3 regions of the Amycolatopsis sp. lyj-108 genome follow, and region 2 is predicted to be linked to each of the others. Evidence: riboswitches for the same ligand, from Rfam matches in the RefSeq annotation. Region 2 holds a riboswitch; each other region holds the start of a gene.
What was found. A riboswitch is a leader RNA that binds a small molecule or an ion and turns the genes downstream of it on or off. The one in region 2 is predicted to bind S-adenosylmethionine.
Positions count from the first base shown of each region.

Region 1: linked by a shared signal. The riboswitch ahead of ACLJO0_RS39525 (aminotransferase class V-fold PLP-dependent enzyme) and the one ahead of ACLJO0_RS26995 (methionine ABC transporter ATP-binding protein) in region 2 are both predicted to bind S-adenosylmethionine.
Region 3: linked by a shared signal. The riboswitch ahead of thrC (threonine synthase) and the one ahead of ACLJO0_RS26995 (methionine ABC transporter ATP-binding protein) in region 2 are both predicted to bind S-adenosylmethionine.

Region 1 is NZ_JAJPWQ010000015.1:188,510-194,982, reverse strand. Features, by position in the region: gene ACLJO0_RS39545 (AsnC family protein) at 1-551, shown strand, start outside; gene ACLJO0_RS39540 (RluA family pseudouridine synthase) at 646-1,572, opposite strand; gene lspA (signal peptidase II) at 1,569-2,132, opposite strand; gene ACLJO0_RS39530 (hypothetical protein) at 2,157-2,759, opposite strand; gene ACLJO0_RS39525 (aminotransferase class V-fold PLP-dependent enzyme) at 2,779-4,152, opposite strand; SAM riboswitch class IV at 4,185-4,299, opposite strand; gene ACLJO0_RS39520 (M23 family metallopeptidase) at 4,415-5,098, opposite strand; gene ACLJO0_RS39515 (potassium/proton antiporter) at 5,230-6,473, opposite strand, start outside.
Region 2 is NZ_JAJPWQ010000008.1:26,371-32,843, reverse strand. Features, by position in the region: gene ACLJO0_RS27015 (transglycosylase family protein) at 1-1,138, shown strand, start outside; gene ACLJO0_RS27010 (DUF222 domain-containing protein) at 1,201-2,223, opposite strand; gene ACLJO0_RS27005 (GNAT family N-acetyltransferase) at 2,369-2,953, opposite strand; gene rsmA (16S rRNA (adenine(1518)-N(6)/adenine(1519)-N(6))-dimethyltransferase RsmA) at 2,994-3,830, shown strand; SAM riboswitch class I at 4,078-4,168, shown strand; gene ACLJO0_RS26995 (methionine ABC transporter ATP-binding protein) at 4,379-5,389, shown strand; gene ACLJO0_RS26990 (4-(cytidine 5'-diphospho)-2-C-methyl-D-erythritol kinase) at 5,512-6,473, shown strand, end outside.
Region 3 is NZ_JAJPWQ010000012.1:135,963-142,435, forward strand. Features, by position in the region: gene ACLJO0_RS34715 (EamA family transporter) at 1-211, opposite strand, end outside; gene rpsT (30S ribosomal protein S20) at 572-832, shown strand; gene holA (DNA polymerase III subunit delta) at 885-1,868, opposite strand; SAM riboswitch class I at 2,004-2,136, shown strand; gene thrC (threonine synthase) at 2,149-3,414, shown strand; gene ACLJO0_RS34735 (ComEC/Rec2 family competence protein) at 3,434-5,839, opposite strand; gene ACLJO0_RS34740 (helix-hairpin-helix domain-containing protein) at 5,836-6,473, opposite strand, start outside.

The DNA.
Region 1 (6,473 bases), on a different contig from region 2:
CGCAGCAGCAGTTCGCCCCGCCCCCGATGGCGCCAGCCGACCCGGTGATGAGCACCTGGGGTGTGCCGCAGACCGCGTCCTGGGCCCGTGGCGACGAACAGCAGGTCACCCCGCAGGCGGCCCCGGAGGGCAAAAAGGGCCGGGCCGGTGACGTGATGGAGACCCACGGCCTGGAGGGCGAACAGCTCACCGTCCAGCTGCTCGAGGTCCAGGACCCGGCGGACTACCTGTTCAGCGCGGCGGGCTACTCGCTGGAAGCCGGCGAACGCTCGGTCGTGGTGCACACCGAGATCACCAACCGCGGGAACATCCCGTTCGTGTCGCTTCCGGACAACTACCTCGAACTGCTCACCGCGGACGGCAAGCCGATCGCGAAGGCGCCGGTCTCGCTGACCTCGCGGCCGCCGCACAAGATCGGTGTCCGGCCCGGTGAGACCCTCGGCGGGCACACCGTCTACGTGCTGCCGGACGCCACCCGCGTCGTCGCCGTGCGCTGGTCACCCCGGCCGGAACCGGACGAGCGCACGCTGACCTGGTCCATCGACGACTGACCCCGCGCTGCGGAAGTCCGTGAGGGCCTCCTTCCCTACCCTCAAGGTAGGGAAGGAGGCCCTCACGGACCAACAGCCCAGCTGGGAAGCGCGCCTAGTTTTCGTCCTGCAGGATCCGCAGCGCGGTGGCGAGGTCGTCCGGGTACTCCGATTCGAACTCGACCCAGCGCCCGTCGGACGGGTGGGCGAAGCCGAGCGTCTTCGCGTGCAGCCATTGCCGGGAGAGCCCGAGCTTGCGCGCCAGCACCGGGTCGGCGCCGTAAGTCAGGTCGCCGACGCACGGATGCTTGAGCGCCGAGAAGTGCACGCGGATCTGGTGCGTGCGGCCGGTCTCCAGTTTGATCTGCGCCAGCGACGCGGCGCGGAAGGCCTCGACGACCTCGTAGTGTGTGACGCTGGGCCGCCCGCCCTGGACGACCGCGAACTTGTAGTCGTGCCGGGGGTGCCGGTCGATCGGCGCGTCGATGGTGCCGCGCGTCGGATCCGGGTGCCCCTGGACGATGGCGTGGTAACCCTTGTCGACAGTGCGTTCCTTGAACGCCCGCTTCAGCACGGTGTACGCGTGCTCGCTCTTCGCCACCACCATCACCCCGGTGGTGCCGGCGTCGAGCCGGTGCACGACGCCCTGGCGTTCGGCCGCGCCCGAGGTCGCGATCCGCAGCCCGGCGGCGGCGAGCCCGCCGACGACGGTCGGGCCGGTCCAGCCGGGGCTCGGGTGCACGGCGACGCCCACCGGCTTCGAGATCACCACGATGTCGTCGTCGTCGTGCAGGATCTTCATGCCTTCGACGGGTTCCACGACGACCTCGATGGGCGAGGCCGGATCGGGCAGCGTCACTTCGAGCAGTCCGCCGGCGGTCAGCCGGTCCGATTTCCCGGCCTGCCTGCCGTCGAGCAGGATCTCGCCGGATTCGGCCAGTTCCGCCACGATCGTGCGGGAAAGTCCCAGGAGTTTCGCCAGCCCCGCGTCGACGCGCATGCCGTCGAGCCCGTCGGGAACGGGCAACATCCGCGCGCTCATTCGCTCGCCGCTTTCTTCTTGTCTTTTGTGGATGTTCCGTCGTAGTCCTTGCCCAGCAAGGAAAGGATCACGATGAGCACGCCGCCGACACAGATCGCGGAGTCGGCGACGTTGAAGATCGCCCAGCCCTGCCCGTTCGGCGCGAACGCGGAGATCATGTCGACCACGTGTCCCTGCAGCGGGCCCGGCGCGCGGAAGATCCGGTCGGTGAGGTTGCCGAGCGCACCGGCCAGCACCAGGCCGAGGCCGATCGCCCAGCCGACCGAGCGCAGCCGCCGGGACAGCCAGACGATGGCGATCACGACGGCGATCGCGACCAGCGCGAGCACCCAGGTCAGCCCGGTCGCCATCGAGAAGGCGGCACCGGGGTTGCGCACCAGCTGGAAGTACACCAGTCCGCCGAGGAACTCGACCGGCTGCTTGCCCTCGAGCGTGGACACGGCGATCTGTTTGGTGACGAGGTCGATCCCCCACAGCACCGCGGCGACGGCGAACACCACGGCGACGCGCTTCGTGGGCAGCGGCGGCGACGGTGGCGCGGTTTCGGGCTCTGTACTCACTCCCCCATTGTCCACTGAGCGTGCTCAGGCCTCCTCGGCGGCTGTCTTCGGCCTGCTCAGCAGGGCCGCGAACGCGCCGGCGAGCGCGACCAGCGACGACAGCACCAACGCGAGCTGTCCTTGCGCGAGCACGACCGCGCAGAGCACGAACGCCGCGGCCACGACGAGCACCAGCACGCTGCGCTCCAGCCAGGCGAGCCCGGCCAGGCCGAGCGTCAACAGAACCGCGCTCCGCGCGTCGCCGTCCATTTCGAGTTCCCAGTAGCCGACCAGATCCGCCAGCACGATGGCGACCAGCCCGCCGAGCGCGATCCCGGCGACCTTCCACCATCGCGCGGTCTTCGCCCGGAAGGCGTAGAACAGCACCGTGCCGAGGTAGACCGCGAGGACGGCGAACAGCCAGCCGTCGTTCCGGCCGACGCCGGACAACGAAAGCACGGCCGCGGACTCGCGGCTCATCTCGACCCCGTACAAGCCCACGTACCCGAACGACTGCTGTTCACCGGCGGGCGCGTAGGCGAACCAGCTCCCGGATCGCATTCCGCCGAAGGACAGGGCCACCACCGCGAGCTGGGCGAATCCCAGCAACGCCAGCGGAAACCAGTAACGCGGTCGCTCGTTCCCCATGCGGGGTGAGGCTAGTGGGTCAGGCGCAGAACGGCGGCAGTTCCCTCGGATCGTTCTCCGGCACCCAGCGGCCCTCGGGCTTCTCGTACTGCCAGCGGGCGCCGCGGGCGACGATCTGGCGCAGCGCCAGCACGAGCCGGTCCACGTGTTCGGTGGTGCTGCCGAGGCCGAGGCTGACCCGGACGGCCTGCTGCCCGGTCGAACCGGCGGCGGAGATCAGCCGTTTGGTGGCGATGTGCGCGCAGAACGCGCCGTCTCGCACGCCGATGCCGTACTCCGCCGAAAGGACCGCGGCGAGCCAGCCAGGGTCGAAACCGTCGACGACGAAGCTGAGCGTGCCGACCCTGTCGACCGGCGCGTCGAACAGCCGCAGTTCGGCGAATCCGGGAACGGCGGCGAGACCGCGACGCAGCCGCGCCAGCAGTTCGTCCTCGTGGGCGACGATCGCGTCCCAGTTCGCGGCCAGCGTCTGGCAGGCGACACCGAGCGCGTGGACGCCGACGGTGTTGGGGGAACCGGCTTCGTGCCGCTCGGGGCCGGAATTCCAGACCACGCCGAGGTTTTCGGAGTCACAGTTGACGAGCTTCGTCGCCCCGCCACCGGCGAGGTACGGCTGGGCGGCGCGCAGCCAGTCGGCGCGGCCGATCAGCGCTCCGGCACCGAAAGGCGCGTACAGCTTGTGGCCCGACAGCGCGACGTAGTCGACGTCGAGTTCGCGCACCGAGATCTTCCGGTGCGGGGCGAGCTGCGCCGCGTCGAGCGCGATCCGGGCGCCGTGCCGCCGCGCGACGGCGGCGATCTCCTTGACCGGCAACAGTTCCCCGGTCACGTTGGACGCGCCGGTGATGACCACCAGCCGCGGCCCCTGCGGGCAGTCCGCGAGCGCTTCGTCCACAGCGGACACCGCGGCGAGGCGAGTGCGCGGCGTCTGCACCCTGCGGACGTTCGGTCCCTTCCACGGCAGCAGCGCGGCGTGGTGCTCGGTGTCGAACACGACGACCGACGTGTGCTTCGGCAGGCTGCGCGCGAGAAGGTTGAAGGAATCGGTGGTGTTGCGGGTGAACACGACGGCGTCGGTCGACCGCGCGTCGACGAAGTCCCGCAGGATTCCGCGCGTGCGCTCGTAAAGCTTGGTGGAGATCTGCGAAGCGAACCCGGCGCCGCGGTGCACGCTGGCGTACCAGGGCAGGAATTCGTCGACCGCGGCCCGCACCTTGTCCAGGCAGGGCGCGCTCGCCGCGTGGTCGAGATTCGCGTATCCGATATGGTCACTGCCGCCACCGGTCACCAGCGGAACCCGCAGATCGGCGCACGCGACCGTCGGGATTTCGTGTGTGGCAACGGTTTCCCCGACAGCGGCGGGGGTGTTCGTGCGTTCGAGAGCGAGAGTCATCGTCATCCTCCGGGCCAGGGGACCCGACGAGGATCCCGCGCTTGCCCGTCGCACCACGCGACGAGCCAGGTCCTCACCCGGGGCACCCCACCGCGGAAGGAGGGTTGCCGGTCAGCTAGCCGGGGCTTGACGCTGACACTCGTGACCTACGGACGAAGTTAGCGGATGGACGGGCGATCGAGCCACCCCTCGTCCGCATCTTGAGACGCCGCTCACGTGCCCCGCGGCGAACTATCGCAATCAGGTGCCGAATTGCGGCAGGTCAGACGCGGAATCGGCCGGGCAGCGGGACGATCGCGCGGGAGGACACCTCGGTCGCGGTCCCCGAATACTGATCGGTGCCCGCGGTGAACTGCCAGCCGCCGAAGGTCTTGCCGTCGACCGCCTCGCCGTAGGCCGCCGCGACCTTGGTCGAGACCTCGTCGTAGGACATGCCGTTCCAGTTGCCCGCGCCGACGCCGAAGTCGCGCGAGTCGCCACCCTGCGCGGCGGCCGCGGGCAGCGTCCACAGGGTGAAGTGCACGTGGGCGCCGGTGCTGCTGCCACCGCAGGGCAGGGCGTTACCGGTCCGGCCGAGGGCGTCACCAGGGGCGACCTTCTGGCCGTCGGTGACCGCGATGCCTTCCAGGTGGTAGTACCCGGTCCGCCAGCCGCCGTCGTGGTCGACGGTCACCCAGTCGCCGCCGTCGCAGTGCTGGATCCGGACCGTGCCCGCCAGCGGGGCGCGAACGGTCCGGTCGCCGGGGCTGAAGTCGATGGCGTTCTTCACGCCGGAAGTCCCGTTGTCCGAGTGGATCCCCGCCGAGTAGACCGACTGGCCGGTCTCGAAGGGCAGCCCGAACGCGGGAAAGGCGCCGGCCGCTGTCGCCGCCGGGGCGGTGAGAACTACCCCGACGAGTGCCGCAGCGACCCCCAGACCGGCGAACCGCACAGGAAGTTTCGTCACCTTGCGTACTCCTTACCCGGCGACACTCACCCATTCGATGGAGTCGATTGCCGGGAAAGTAATCCAAAAGGAGGACGGAAGGGAAGAATTTTCTGAGATCAACCGACGAACAGCTGGTGCCGGGCCGTGACCTACTGGCCGGATTCGCCCTTCCACCTGGCGAGGCGTCCGGCGCGGTCGACGGCCCGCAGGCGCCGCTCGGCCGCGTCACGGACTTCGGCAGTGGTCACGACGAGTAACTGATCCCGTTCCTGGAGCCGGGTGTTCTTGTTGGGTGTGAAGCCGGTGCCGTCGCGGACGAGGAGGCTGATCGTCGCCCCGATGGGCAGCCGCAGTTCGGCCAGGTAGACGCCGTGCATCTTGGATCCGGCGTTGATCCGTACCTGCAGGAGTTCCGCGCCCATCTCGTCGAGCGGAGCGGAGTCGACGTCGATCTCGTGCGCTTCGGCGTGCTGGGCAAGCCCGAGCACGCGCGCGAGTGGGGTGAGTGTCGCGCCCTGGAGCAGCGTCAGCACGATGACCAGCACGAACACCGCGTCGACCAGTTCCTGCGCGCCGGGCACCCCCGACGACAGGGGGATCAGCGCGAGCACGATCGGGACCGCCCCGCGCAAGCCCGCCCAGGACAGGAACACCTGTTCTCGCCAAGGGATCTTGAACGGCAGCGCCGAGAGCACCACGGACAACGGACGGGCGAGCAACAGCACGACCGCGCCCGCGACCAGGCCCTGGACCAGGCTTTCGAGGATCCTGCTCGGCGAGGCGAACAGGCCGAGCAGCACGAACAGCCCGATCTGCGCGAGCCACCCGAGCCCCTCGGCGAAGGACAGTGTGTCCGACCGGTGCGGCAGCTTCGAGTTCCCGAGCACCAGGGCCGCGACGTAGGTGGCGAGCAGACCCGACGCGTGGGCGAGCTGCCCGCTCGAGTACGCCACGACGCAGACCGCGACCGTGGCCAGCGGGTACAGACCGGTGGCGGGAAGCGCCGCCCGGCGCAGCGCGAACGCCCCGCCCCAGCCGAAGGCCAGCCCGATCACCAGCCCGGCGCCGAGTTCGTAGATCACCAGCAGCGGCAGCGACCAGTCGATGGTCGTGCCCTCGGCCAGGACGACGACGGCGATGTAGGCGGGCGCGTCGTTGATCCCCGACTCGATCTCCAGCGCACCGACGAGCCGCTTGCCGATCCCCGCCGATCTCAGCACGGAGAAGACCGCGGCGGCGTCGGTCGACGCCAGCACCGCACCCCACAGCAACGCCATCCGCCAGTCCAGGCCCAGCAACCAGTGCAGGGCCGCGCCGGTGACCGCGATGCTCACCACGACGGCCACTGTGGACAGTGCGATTCCGATGCCCAGCGACGGTTTCACGGCCGTCC
Region 2 (6,473 bases):
GGACGAGGTCATTTCGAGCGCGACCCGCGTCTGGAAGAAGCGGTTCCTCAAGGGAACCGTCATGGCGGTGCTGCTCACCCTCGGCGGTGGCGGCGCGGCCGCGATGGCGATGAACAAGAGCGTCACGCTCGACATCGACGGCAAGCAGCAGACCGTCCACAGCTTCGGCGACACGGTCGGCGAGGTCCTCGAAGACGCCGGTCTTTCGGTCGGCGCGCACGACTCGCTCTCGCCCTCGCCGCAGGCCGAGGTAGGCGACGGCGGCGTCATCAAGCTGGAGCGCGGCCGCAAGCTCAACCTGATCGTCGACGGCGCACCGCAGCAGGAGTCCTGGGTCCGCGCGACCAACCTCGGCGAAGCGCTGAACCAGCTCGGTCGCGCAGACCTCGCCAAGGCCGGCACCTGGACGTCGCTCCCGCAGAACGGTGAGCTGCCGCTCGAGGGCGCCACCGTCGAGGTCAAGACGCTCAAGAACGTCATGATCTACGACGGCGCGAACGACCCGCGCAAGGTTCAGACCAACTCGGTCACCACCAAGGAATTCCTCGGTGAGCTCCGGATGACCCTCGGCCCGGACGACGAGGCCGTCGGCGGCCTCGACGTCAAGCTGGTCGACGGCGCCGAGGTCCACATCAGCCGGACCGGCGTCACCATGGTCAAGCAGAACGAGGAAATCGCTCCGCCCGAGCAGAAGGTCGACGACCCGGAGCTCGAAAAGGGCAAGACCAAGGTCGAAGACCCGGGCACTCCGGGCCAGAAGACCGTGACCTACAAGGTCACCAACCGCAATGGCAAAGAGGTCGGCCGCGAGAAGGTCTCGGAAGAGGTCATCACCGAGGCCAAGCCCAAGATCGTCAAGGTCGGTACGAAGAAGCCCGCCGATCCGGTCATCGGGGACGCCGGTGCCTGGGATCGCATCGCGCAGTGCGAGTCGACCGGCAACTGGTCCGCCAACACCGGCAACGGTTACTACGGTGGCCTGCAGTTCAACAAGAGCACCTGGGATGCCTACGGTGGCGATCAGTACGCCGCGTACCCGCACCAGGCCAGCAAGGCCCAGCAGATCGCTGTCGCCGAGAAGGTCCGTGAGGACCGCGGTGGCTACGGCGCTTGGCCGCACTGTGGCAAGAAGGCCTGACCGCCGAATAGTTCTCCTTTCCTGAAGGCCATCGTGTGGGTTCCGTCCCCGCAAGGTGGCCTTCAGGCCGTTAAGGGCTCCTGCGGCGGCGTAGCGCCTCCGGATCTCGGTCTCGACAGTCGTGCCCACCAGCGAGGCGGCCGTAGGTGGGCCACATTCCGGGATCGCTGGGCCTCGTTGCCCTCGCGTACGCCTCCGTCACCACGGTGTGGGCTTTGGTCGCCCTGAGACCGTGCTTGGGGCGGTCTGGGGCGGCTTACCGGGGTCGCGGTCGGCTCCGCGGGTGGAGGTTGCTCGGTGACCCGTTCCGACGCCTGTCGGGGCGTCGGGATGTCCGGGCTGCTTTCCGCGAGATCGACGATCTCCGAGAGTGCGTCACCGCGTCTCTCCGCCGGCGTGCGGTCGTCGGCTGCTCCGTTCGGAGCCGGATACGCCCGCGGCACCAGAAGCGCGTTCAGGCGGGCGCCTGTTTCGGGGTCGAGGTTGCCACGCAGGTCCCAACGACCGGTGCGCTTCTGACGTAACCAGAACTCGCTTCGCTGAAGTTTCGGGCTGGGATCCTCTTTGGGGTTCCCGTCCGGGTCGAGTTGGGCGAGCAACTCCGTCCCCGCCACCGTCACGTCGCGTGGTCTGGCGACGCAGGCGAGCTCGACCAGGCCCTTCTCGGCCTCGTGGCGCGTGCTCGCGGTGAGGTGGTCGGGCAGCCGCTTCATGACGGTGACGATCCGGTCTATGCCGGCCTCGGCCAGCGCGCCGGTGGAGGCCGCAGTACCGGTCAAAGGCGCGACGGGGTCGATCGACGTGCCGTCGCGCACCCGTCTCGAATTGAGCGCGACCGCTCGAGCGGTCACCTTCTGGGCCTCCGCTCGAGGCACCCGGGCCACATGCTCGTAAAAGGCGGCGATCGAGTTGTATCCGTAGAGCTCACGGACACCACGGGACTCGATCTCGGCCAGGATCTGGCCGACTTCGGCGATCAGACGTCGCCCTTCGCGTAGCCGTGTCTGCAACTCGTCGAGAAGCAGTTCGGCGTCACCTTCCGGCAGGTTGAGCGGGAAGGCCTTGGGAATGTTTGTGCTGGTCATCCCTCGATTGTCGAGGCAAATTCGAACGAATGCACGGTATCGATCGGGTGGATGATCATTACCCTCCGGGGGCGCCGACCTGCGCGTATCACCCTGGAGTGGGATAGGTGTCAGTTCGAAACGCCACAAGGATGATGGGGGCGGATCACGTCGGACCCCTGCCTGAGGGGTCGAGCTGTTCCCACTCCTCGCGGAGCACCCCGTAGACGACGGCGTCGTGCACGCCGCCGGACCAGCGTCGAGCGCGCCGGAACCGGCCTTCTTCGACGAAACCCAGCCGTCGTCCGACGGCGATCATTCCCGGGTTCCCCGAGAACGTCGCGAAGTCCAGGCGCAGCGTGTCGGTGCGGGAGACCAGGTACGTCGTCCACAGACGCAAGGCTTCGGTGCCGAATCCGCCGCCCCAGTACCGCTCGTCGTAGATGACCAGTCCCATCCGCCGCCAGTCGGTCTGCCGGCTTTCCCAGTACCAGCTGACCCGGCCGATCAACCTGCCGTCGCCCAGGTCGCACACGGCGAGGCTGGTGCGGGGATCGGGCCGTTCGGCCTTGGTGGTCGTGAGTTCGATGGCCGTGGATGCGACAGCAGCCGCGGTCGGGGTGCCGAAGTAGGGCCCGTTGGTCTTGTGCCAAGGCCGCGCGGGATCGAGCAGGTCTTCGAGTGAGGGGAGATCGGCTGGCCGCCAGTCGCGCAGCCGGACTTTCTCACCTTCGAGTACGACGTCGTCCACCGGCCAATCGTGGCTTGCCACGGCTGACTACGATCGTCGGGTGACTGAACTGCTCGGCCCTGCGGAGATCAGGGCGCTTGCGGCCGAGCTGGACGTACGTCCGACCAAGAAGCTCGGCCAGAACTTCGTGCACGATCCCAACACCGTGCGCCGCATCGTCGATCTTTCCGGGATCGGCGAAGGTGACGTCGTGCTGGAAGTCGGGCCGGGTCTCGGCTCGCTGACCCTCGGACTGCTCGCGACCGGTGCCGAGGTCGTCGCGGTCGAGATCGATCCCGTGCTGGCGAAGCGACTGCCGGACACCGTGGCCGAACGAGGCGGGGCCGAAAGGCTGAAGGTCGTCGGTGCGGATGCTTTGCGGATCACGGCGGACGACCTGCCCACGCAGCCGACCGCGCTCGTCGCGAATCTGCCGTACAACGTCGCGGTTCCCGTCGTGCTCCACCTGCTCGCCGAGCTGCCGTCGCTGACCAGCGGCCTCGTGATGGTCCAGACCGAGGTCGCGGATCGGATGGCGGCAGGGCCGGGGAGCCGGACTTACGGCGTGCCCAGCGTCAAGCTCGCTTGGTACGGGAAGACGCGCAAGGTCGCCGCGGTGCCCCGTGCGGTGTTCTGGCCGGTTCCGAATGTGGATTCCGCACTGGTCGCTTTCGAGCGGGGCGAAGTGGTGTCGTCCGTCGACCGGGAGCGGCTGTTCGCAGTGGTGGACGCCGCCTTCTCCCAACGGCGGAAGACTTTGCGCGCCGCGTTGGCGTCATGGGCCGGTTCCGCCGAGCGCGCGGGGGAGCTGCTCGAAAAGGCGGGGATCGACCCCAAGACCCGCGGAGAGCAGCTGGACGTGCACGAGTTCGCTCGGATCGCCGCCGCGGCCGTCTGACCGACCGCGGCAGATGTGACCGGCACCGCGCCGACGCGAGTTGGTCAAGGTCAGCACGAGTGCGTAAGTCTTCTTCTCGATCTGCCTGAGCCCGACGCGTCTTAGCAGGCAGCGCCCCTGCCGAAGTCCAAGGGCGCCTATCACTGTCTCATAATATGGACAGCGGATCCTGTATGATGGACGCGACCAGACGTGTGATCTGCGCCTACGCGCTTGCTTTCATCCAGTGGGATCGGTTTTACTCAGTGAACCATCCCGAGCGACTGAGAGACCTGGCTCGCCGAAGTCGCAGCAACCACCCTCCACAGGGCAGGTGCTACAGCCAGGACCGATGGAGGCTGTGCCTAATGAACAGGGTCACCCACCCGCTCCTGCTGACCAGGCGACGCGTTGTCGATGAAGGTCGCCGCACGGTAAGTGCGTGTCGACGCTCCACCGTTACTGCCTGAGTTCTTTCCCTTATCTCTGAATCCGTCCGTTCCGGACGGTTACTCGGTGACGGTCGGCGCGCTCGAAAGATGCAGCGCCCCATGCGCATGGAGCCCTTCGTGATCACTGTCGAAAACCTGTCCAAATCCTTTCCCCTCAACGGAAATCCCGTCGTCGCCCTGCGCGATGTGAGCGTGGACATCCAAGCGGGCTCGCTGTTCGGAGTGGTGGGTCCGGCCGGCTCCGGCAAGTCGACCCTCGCTCGTTGCATCGGCCTGCAGGAGCGCCCCGACCGCGGCGTCGTCCGGCTCGACGGCCTCAACACCGGAACCCTCGACGGACGTCGTCTTCGAGAGATCCGCCGTCAGGTCGGTGTCGTGAGCACCAAACCGGAATTGCTCGCCGAGCGCACCATCGCCGGCAACATCGCTTCGCCGCTCGAACAGCTCGGCCTCGACGGTCCGCAGCGCCGCAACCGGGTCGGCAACCTGCTCGACCTGGTCGGGCTCACTCCCCGGGCGGGGCAGCGGCCGGGCGACCTGACCGAGGGGCAGCTGCGCCGGGTGGCCATCGCCAAGGCTCTCGCCGCCGGGCCGTCCGTGCTCTTGGCCGACGACCCGACCGCGGGTGTGCAGCCCGAGGAGTCCGGCGCGGTCCTGACCGTGCTCGACCGGGCGCGTGCCGAGCTCGGAGTCACCGTGCTACTCACCACTCCCGACGCCGGCGTGGTCCGCCGTGTCTGCGATGACGTCGCGGTACTGGAGGCCGGGGCGATCATCGAACGGGGAACCGTGCTCGACCTGGTTTCCGACCCGAACAGCCGGACCGCGCAGGCGCTGCTTCCCGCGATCGAGACCGGGCGGGCGCAGGCCTCGAAGTACGACCGCGCGGTGGACGTCGTGCTCGTCGGCTTCGCTTCGGTCGGTGCGCTGCTGCCGGAAGCCGCCGGTCGCTTCGACGTCGAACTCGCCACCATCGGCGGCGGCCTGACCCGGATCGGTGACACGCCGGTCGGCCGGTTCCGCCTCGGTGTGCGCGGTGAGCGCGCGGACGCCGCGCTCGCCTGGATCGCCGAACGCGGCGGCCACGTGACCCACTCGGTCCGCGGACCGCAGGGCGTCGCCGCCTGATTTCGCCGCGAACGGGCCGTCCAGGACGAAAGCTGTCCGGGCGGCCCGTTTCGTGTCTGACACGTCCCGTTCTCTTTTCTCCTGGTGACAGCAGAAGTGGAGCGGCCACGTAGTCTTGACTGGTGCTCGCCGTCGTACCGCCCCCAGTGACCGTCAGGGTCCCCGCCAAGGTCAACCTGCACCTGTCGGTCGGTGACGTACGCCCGGATGGCTACCACGAGCTGGTGACCGTGTTCCAGGCGCTTTCCCTGACCGACGAGGTGACCGTCGCGGTCACTGAAGACCCAGGCGTCGAGGTTTACGGCGAAGGTGAAGGTGCCGTGCCGACAGGGGCCAACAACCTCGCCTGGAAGGCGGCGCAGGCACTGGCGGCCCACGTCGGCAAGGCGGACGGCGAGTCCAAGGTCCGAGTGGTGCTGCGCAAAGGCATCCCGGTAGCGGGCGGAATGGCCGGCGGCAGCGCCGACGCGGCCGCGACCCTGGTGGGCCTCGCGTCGCTTTGGAAGCTCGACATCTCCCGCGACGAGCTGGCGGGTATCGCCGCGAAGCTCGGCAGCGATGTTCCTTTCGCGCTCTACGGCGGAACGGCGTTGGGTACCGGCCGAGGCGAGCAGCTGGTGCCGGTCTTGTCGAGGCATACGTTCCACTGGGTTCTGGCGTTCGACCAGCGTGGTCTTTCGACTCCGCGGGTGTTCGGCGAGCTGGACAGGTTGCGTGAAGAGGGCAGCCCGCCTCGGATCGGTTCGCACACTCCGGTGGTCGAGGCGCTGGCGTCCGGTGATCCGCGGCAGCTGGCGTTGCTTCTCGGCAATGACCTGCAAGCGGCCGCCGTCTCGTTGCGTCCGGGACTGCGGCGCACGTTGCGGGCCGGGGTCAACGCGGGTGCGCTCGCCGGCACCGTGTCCGGATCCGGGCCGACCTGCGCCTTTCTCTGCGCGGACGCGCAGTCGGCCGTCGAGGTCGCCGCGGAGCTGTCCGGTGCGGGGGTCTGTCGCACGGTGCGTGTCGCACACGGGCCGGTCCCCGGAGCCCGGCTGGTCGGCGGGGATGACGCGCCGCGACCGTCGCCGCCTCGGGTCCACGC
Region 3 (6,473 bases), on a different contig from region 2:
TGACCACGGCGGCGAACAGCCAGGTCCACTGTGGACGTTGCGGCTCCACCGCCAGTGAGACCGCCATGACGGGCACGAGAAGGATCGCGGAGAAACTGTAGTAAGCCCAGACGAACCGGGCTCCGCCACGGCGGATCCGCTTGGCTGCCAGATTCCAGCCCGCGTGGATGACTGCGGCGATGACGACCAAGGACAGAGCGGTGGCGTTCACGGCGGACCTTCCCGTTTTCCGCGCATGCGGAAAACACCGGTCCTCCAGGCTTTTGTCCCGTCAGATGAACGGCGGCGCTTCCGGCCCCGCCGATGGTGCCGCTCGGACCTGTCCCCTCTGCCCTGATTGTGTGTTTCGCTGAACGGGCAGGCGGCGGAACCCTAGGCACTACGATCTTCACCGTACCGCAATCACCCCTCCCCAGGCGGCCGTGAGCGGCCCCGGAGCGGCTGTTAAGCTTGCCTCTCACCGTCGTGTGGCATTCCGTCATGGAGGAAACCCGCGCCGCTCTCACGAGCATGCAGGGCCGGTCACAGCGCGGCGGCGAAAACCACCGAGAGATTCAAGAGGAGCGCCCCCGTGGCCAACATCAAGTCGCAGATCAAGCGCATCACCACCAACGAGAAGGCGCGTCAGCGCAACCAGGCGATCCGGTCCTCGGTGAAGACCGCGATCCGCAAGTTCCGCGAGGCCGCCGACGCCGGCGACAAGGCCAAGGCCCTGGAGCTGCAGAAGGACGCGGCCAAGAAGCTGGACAAGGCTGTGACCAAGGGCGTTCTCCACGCCAACCAGGCCGCCAACAAGAAGTCCGCGCTCGCGAAGCGCGCGAACTCTCTCTGATCGGCTTTCGAAGGGCCCCTGCGACTCGCGTCGCTGGGGCCCTTCGCCATGTTCAGCGGCTTGTACCGTGGGCGTCGACGACCTCGAGCACGGCGCGTTCCAACGCGTACTCCGGGTTGGCCGCGACCCCCTTGACCTCGGCGTTGAGCCGGGCGACCACCCGCATCGCGGTGGCGAGACCGTCCTGACCCCAGCCACGGGCCTGCCCCTGCGCCTTGCGCACCTTCCACGGCGGCATCCCCAGCTCGCCCGCCATCTGGTTCGGGTTCCCGCGACCGGCGCCGGACACCCGCGCGATCGTGCGGACCGCGTCGGCGAGAGCGTCGGCGACCAGCACGTGCGGCACGCCCAGTTGCATCGCCCAGCGCAGCGATTCGAGCGCCGCGGCCTTGTCGCCGGCGACGGCCTTTTCGGCGACGGCGAATCCGTTCACGTCCGCGCGGCCCCGGTGGTAGCGGCGGACCGCCTGCTCGTCGACCGTTCCGCCCGCGTCCGCGACGAGCTGGGTCGCGGCCGACGACAACTCACGCAGATCCGAGCCGACCGTGTCGATCAGCGCGAGCACGGCCGCACCGTCGATCTTCCCGCCGACCCTGCGGACCTCGTTGCGGACAAAGGACTCCCGCTCAGCGGCCTTGGTCAGCTTCGGGCATTCGACGACCTCCGCCCCAGCCTTCTTCAAGGCGGCGGGGAGCGCCTTCGCGGCCTTGCTCCGACCGCCTCCGCTGTGCACGACGACGAGCACGATGCCGTCGGCGGGCGCCTTGACGTAGGCCATCACCCCGTCGGCGAGCTCCTGCGAAATGTCCTGCGCCGATTCGAGGACGATCACTCTTCCTTCGGCGAACAGCGAAGGGCTGACCATCTCCGCGAGCGCCGGGACTGTGAGGTCCGACACCCGGATCCGGGAGAGATCCGCCGTCGGATCGGCGGCTTTGGCCGCATCCGAAGCGCCGCGGATCGCGCGTTCGATCAGCAGCTCTTCCTCACCGAGAACCAGGACCAGCGGCGATGGGGCGGAAGCTTGCGTCGTCACGGTGACGATCCTGCCACTCGTCCTCTCGTGTGCTTTGTCCGGTGATGTGTTCCGGGCACGGTGGCCCCACCTGAGGCTCATGTCGTACGGTGTTGGCGAGGCGACGCGATGACACGCGTGCCGACAATCGAATACCGCTCATCCAGAGGGGCAGAGGGAACGGCCCGACGAAGCCCCGGCAACCGGCGTCAGCCTGTCATTCCGCGATCGCGGGATAGCTGACGAACACGGTGCCAATTCCGGCCCGCCACGGCGGGGCAGATGAGGAAAGGACCTCGCGATGACCGCAACCCTCGGCACGACCTCCACCACCAAGACCCCGGATCTCGGACCGGCCGTCGAACTGGTGTCGAAGGAAGAGGGACACCGGCAGCCGCTCGCCCCCGAATTCGTTTCCGCCGAGGACTTCTCGCCGCTCGAAGTCGCCTACGACTTCGGCCGCGTGCGCCGCGAGGACATCGAAGCCGGACCGAAGAACATCTGGCGCTACAAGAAACTCCTTCCCGTTCCGTCGAACGTCGAAGAAATCCCCAACACCGAACCCGGCGCCACCCGGCTCATCCAGGCCGACAGGCTCGCGAAAGCCTTGGGTGTCAAGAAGGTCTGGGTCAAGGACGACACCGGCAACCCGACGCACTCGTTCAAGGACCGCGTGGTCGCCGTCGCGCTGGCCGCCGCCCGCGAATTCGGCTTCGACGTGCTCGCCTGTCCGTCGACCGGCAACCTGGCCAACGCTGTCGCCGCCGCGGCGGCCCGCGCCGGCTGGCGGTCGGTCGTGCTGATCCCGAAGACCCTCGAGCGCGCGAAGATCCTCACCACCGCCGTGTACGACGGCGACCTGATCGCGGTCGACGGCAACTACGACGACGTGAACCGGCTCGCCACCCAGCTCGCCGCCGAGCAGGAGAGCTGGGCGTTCGTCAACGTGAACGTCCGGCCCTACTACTCCGAAGGCTCCAAGACGCTGGCCTTCGAGGTCGCCGAACAGCTCGGCTGGCGGCTCCCCTCCCAGATCGTGGTGCCGATCGCCTCCGGTTCCCAGCTCACCAAGGTGGACAAGGGTTTCCGCGAGTTCGGGCAGCTCGGCCTCGTCGACGAGACGCCGTACAAGGTGTTCGGCGCGCAGGCCACCGGCTGCTCCCCCGTCTCGGCGGCCTTCCGCGCGGGCCACGACGTCGTCCAGCCGGTCAAGCCGGACACGATCGCCCGGTCGCTCGCGATCGGTAACCCGGCCGACGGCCCCTACGTCCTCGACGTGGTCAACCGCACCGGCGGCGCGATCGAAGACGTCACCGACGAAGAGGTCGTCGAGGGCATCCGGCTGCTCGCCCGCACCGAGGGCGTCTTCACCGAGACCGCCGGTGGGGTCACCGTCGCGACGGCCAAGAAGCTCATCGAGACCGGCAAGCTCAACCCGGACGAGGAGATCGTCCTGCTGATCACCGGTGACGGCCTCAAGACCCTCGACGCCGTTGAGGGCAAGATCGGCCCGAAGGCCACCGTCAGCGCCTCGGCCGACGCGGTCCGCGAAGCACTCGGCATCTGAGTCCCCCGCCCGGCCCGCCTCAAGAACGAGGCGGGCCGCGGGGCTCACCCCGGCGCAGCAAGGCAAGTCCTCGCGCGTCGGCGACGACCGCGGTGTCGCCGTCCGTATCCGTTCTGGCGATCGACGCGCCGACCGCGGCCAGATTGTCCAAAGTGGACTTGTTCGGATGGCCGTAGGTGTTTCCGGCTCCGACGCTCACCAACGCCACCCTCGGTGCGACGGCGTTGAGGAAATCCGGTGCCGTGTAACGGCTTCCGTGATGCGGGACCTTCAGGATCTCGGCTTGCAGATCGGCACCCTCGGCCATCAGGTCGGTCTGCGCGGCGAGTTCGACGTCGCCCGTCAGCAGTAGCCTGCCCGCCGGGGTCCCGGCGCGCAGGACGACCGAACCGTTGTTGATCACCGTGCCGTCCTGTTCGAGGACCGATCGCCGGGTGACATACCGCGGCCCCAGTACGTCCAGCGACAGGCCCGGCCAGTCCAGCCGCTGCCCGATCCCCAGCTCCAGCAAGGGAATCCCGCGGCGCGCGGTCTCGTCCGCGACCTGCTGCCACGCCCAGGCGGGAGCCCGGCCCGGGCCGACGGCGACCGCACCGACCGACCGGCCCTCGAAGACGGATTCGAGGCCGCCGATGTGGTCGGCGTGCAGATGACTCAGCACGATCAACGGAACGCGATCCACGCCCAGCCTGCTCAGGCATTCGTCGACCGGCCCCGGTTCCGGCCCGGTGTCGACCAGGACCGCTCTGCCCGGCTCGCCCGTGGCGAGGGCCACGGCATCTCCTTGTCCGACGTCGCAGGCGACGGCACTCCACGACGCCGGTGGCCACGCCGGTGCCAGCACCCGCACGGGCACGAAGACGAGCAGACCGGCGGCCAGCACGACCGCCAGCAAGATCCTGGCGTGACGCAGCCGGACGACGACGAGCACCACGACGAGCAGACCGGCCGCCAACAGTCCACCCCACCAGCCATCCGGCCAGTCCACGACCGCACCCGGCGCCCGGGCGCCGTGGCGGGCCACGGTGATGAGCCAGCTCGCCTCGGGTTCGGTCAGGCGGACCAACAGCCTGCCCGCCGACGGCCACCACGGTCCGACGACGGTGGCGAGCACGCCGAACACGGTGGCCGGGGCGACCACCGGCGCGGCGAGCACGTTGGTCACCACCGAGACGAGACTGACCGATCCCGCCATGCCCGCGATGACCGGCGTCGTCACCACGAACGCGGCAAGCGGGATGGTCAGCCCCTCGGCGTAGCCCGCCGGAACTCCGCGTCCGACCAGCCACTCGGCCCACCTCGGTGCCAGCAGGACGAGCCCGGCCGTTGCCAGCACCGAAAGCGCGAACCCGAAGTCCGCGGCCATGGCCGGATCGGCCACGACGAGCCCGGCGACCGCGAACGCCAGCGCGGGAAGCGCCGAACCCCTGCGCCCCAAGGCCAGCGCCAGCAGCCCGACCGCCCCCATCACCCCGGCGCGGAGCACGCTGGGCGCGGGCCCGGCGAGGACCACGAACCCGGCGAGCCCCGCGGCGGCCGCGGCGGCGGACGTCCGCGGCCCGACCCGGAGCACCCTCAGCAGGAGAAGGATCGAGCCGCAGACGATCGCCACGTTCCCACCGCTCACGGCCATCAGGTGGGACATGCCGGAGTCCGTGAACTCGCGTTCGACCCTCGGGGACAGTGTGCTCGTGTCCCCCACGACCAGTCCTGGCACCAGACCGGCCTGCTCCTCCGGGAGGACGGCGCACAGCTCCCGGAGCCCGGTGCGCAGCGATTCCGCGGCTCGCTGCCACCAGGGCGCCGGTCCGAGGGCCGACGGCGGACCTCGCACCGAGAGGACCGCGACCGTGAGCTCGGCCCCCTTCGCCGGTGCGAGCCGCCCGGAGGCGGTGACCTGCTGCCCGGGCAGCAGGTCCGTCCACCCCTCGGCGGGAGCGAGCAGGAGGATCCGGCCGGCCGAATCCACCGCCCGCTCACCCGTCACCACGGTGTCCACCGTCGCGGCGATGACCACCAGGCGGGTGCCTGCCCGGCGATCGGCGTATCCGGCACCGCGGACCGGACGTGGCCGCTCGGTGACCACCACCCTCGTGGTGACTTCGCTCCCCCGTGCGGCGGCGGCACGGAGGTCGTCGTGCTCGGCGGCCCGGATCCGCAGCGCCACCGGACCGGCGGTGAGCACGCCGAGGACCGCGAGCGCGCCGAGGCCAACCACCCACCGGGACGCCGTCCGGTGGGCACGGACACCGGCGGTGATCGCGAGCACCACGGCGGCCACACCGCAGAGCATCGTGATCCACCAGCCGCCCAGCAGCCCGGAAAGAGTGCCGAGCCAGGCCGTCGCCGCGGCCGGTACCAGCCGCAGGTCCTGCCCTCGCCACGACGCGGTGTCCACTTCGGACGGATCGGCGGACGGGTTCATCCGACGGACACCAATTCCCGGACCTTCTTGAATTTAGATTCGCCGATCCCTTCTACTTCACGGAGTTGCTCGACACTGGTGAACCCGCCATGCCCGGACCGCCAGTCGACGATGCGTTTCGCCATCACCTCGCCGACCCCGGGCAGGGTGTCGAGTTGCTCGGCCGTGGCCGTGTTCAGGTCGAGCTTCCCCACCGGTGCCGCCGTTCCGGCCGCGGCCGGAGCGGCGACGCCGACGGCCACCTGCTCGCCATCGGTGAGCCGCCTGGCCAGGTTCACCCCGGTCAGATCCGTTCCGGGCTGTGGCCCACCGGCCGCCGTGAGGGCATCGGCGACCCGTGCGCCCGGAGGGATCGTGACCAGGCCGGGTTTGAGCACCCGGCCGACGACGCTGACCACCAGAGGCGCCTTGGCCGCCGCGGCGGGGGCGTCTCCGGCGGCCTTCGCCGACGGCAGGGGCGGCGCGGTCTCCGCCCCTGGCCGGTGTCCGAACAAGGCGATCGCGCCGGTCACGATCACGGCCACCGCGATCAGCACGGCCACCACGGCGAACCACCGCCTGCTCACCGGGATCCCGTCCGCCGTGAACCGGGCGGGCACCCAGCGGCGGGCGAGCCTGCCCACGGGCGGGCCCT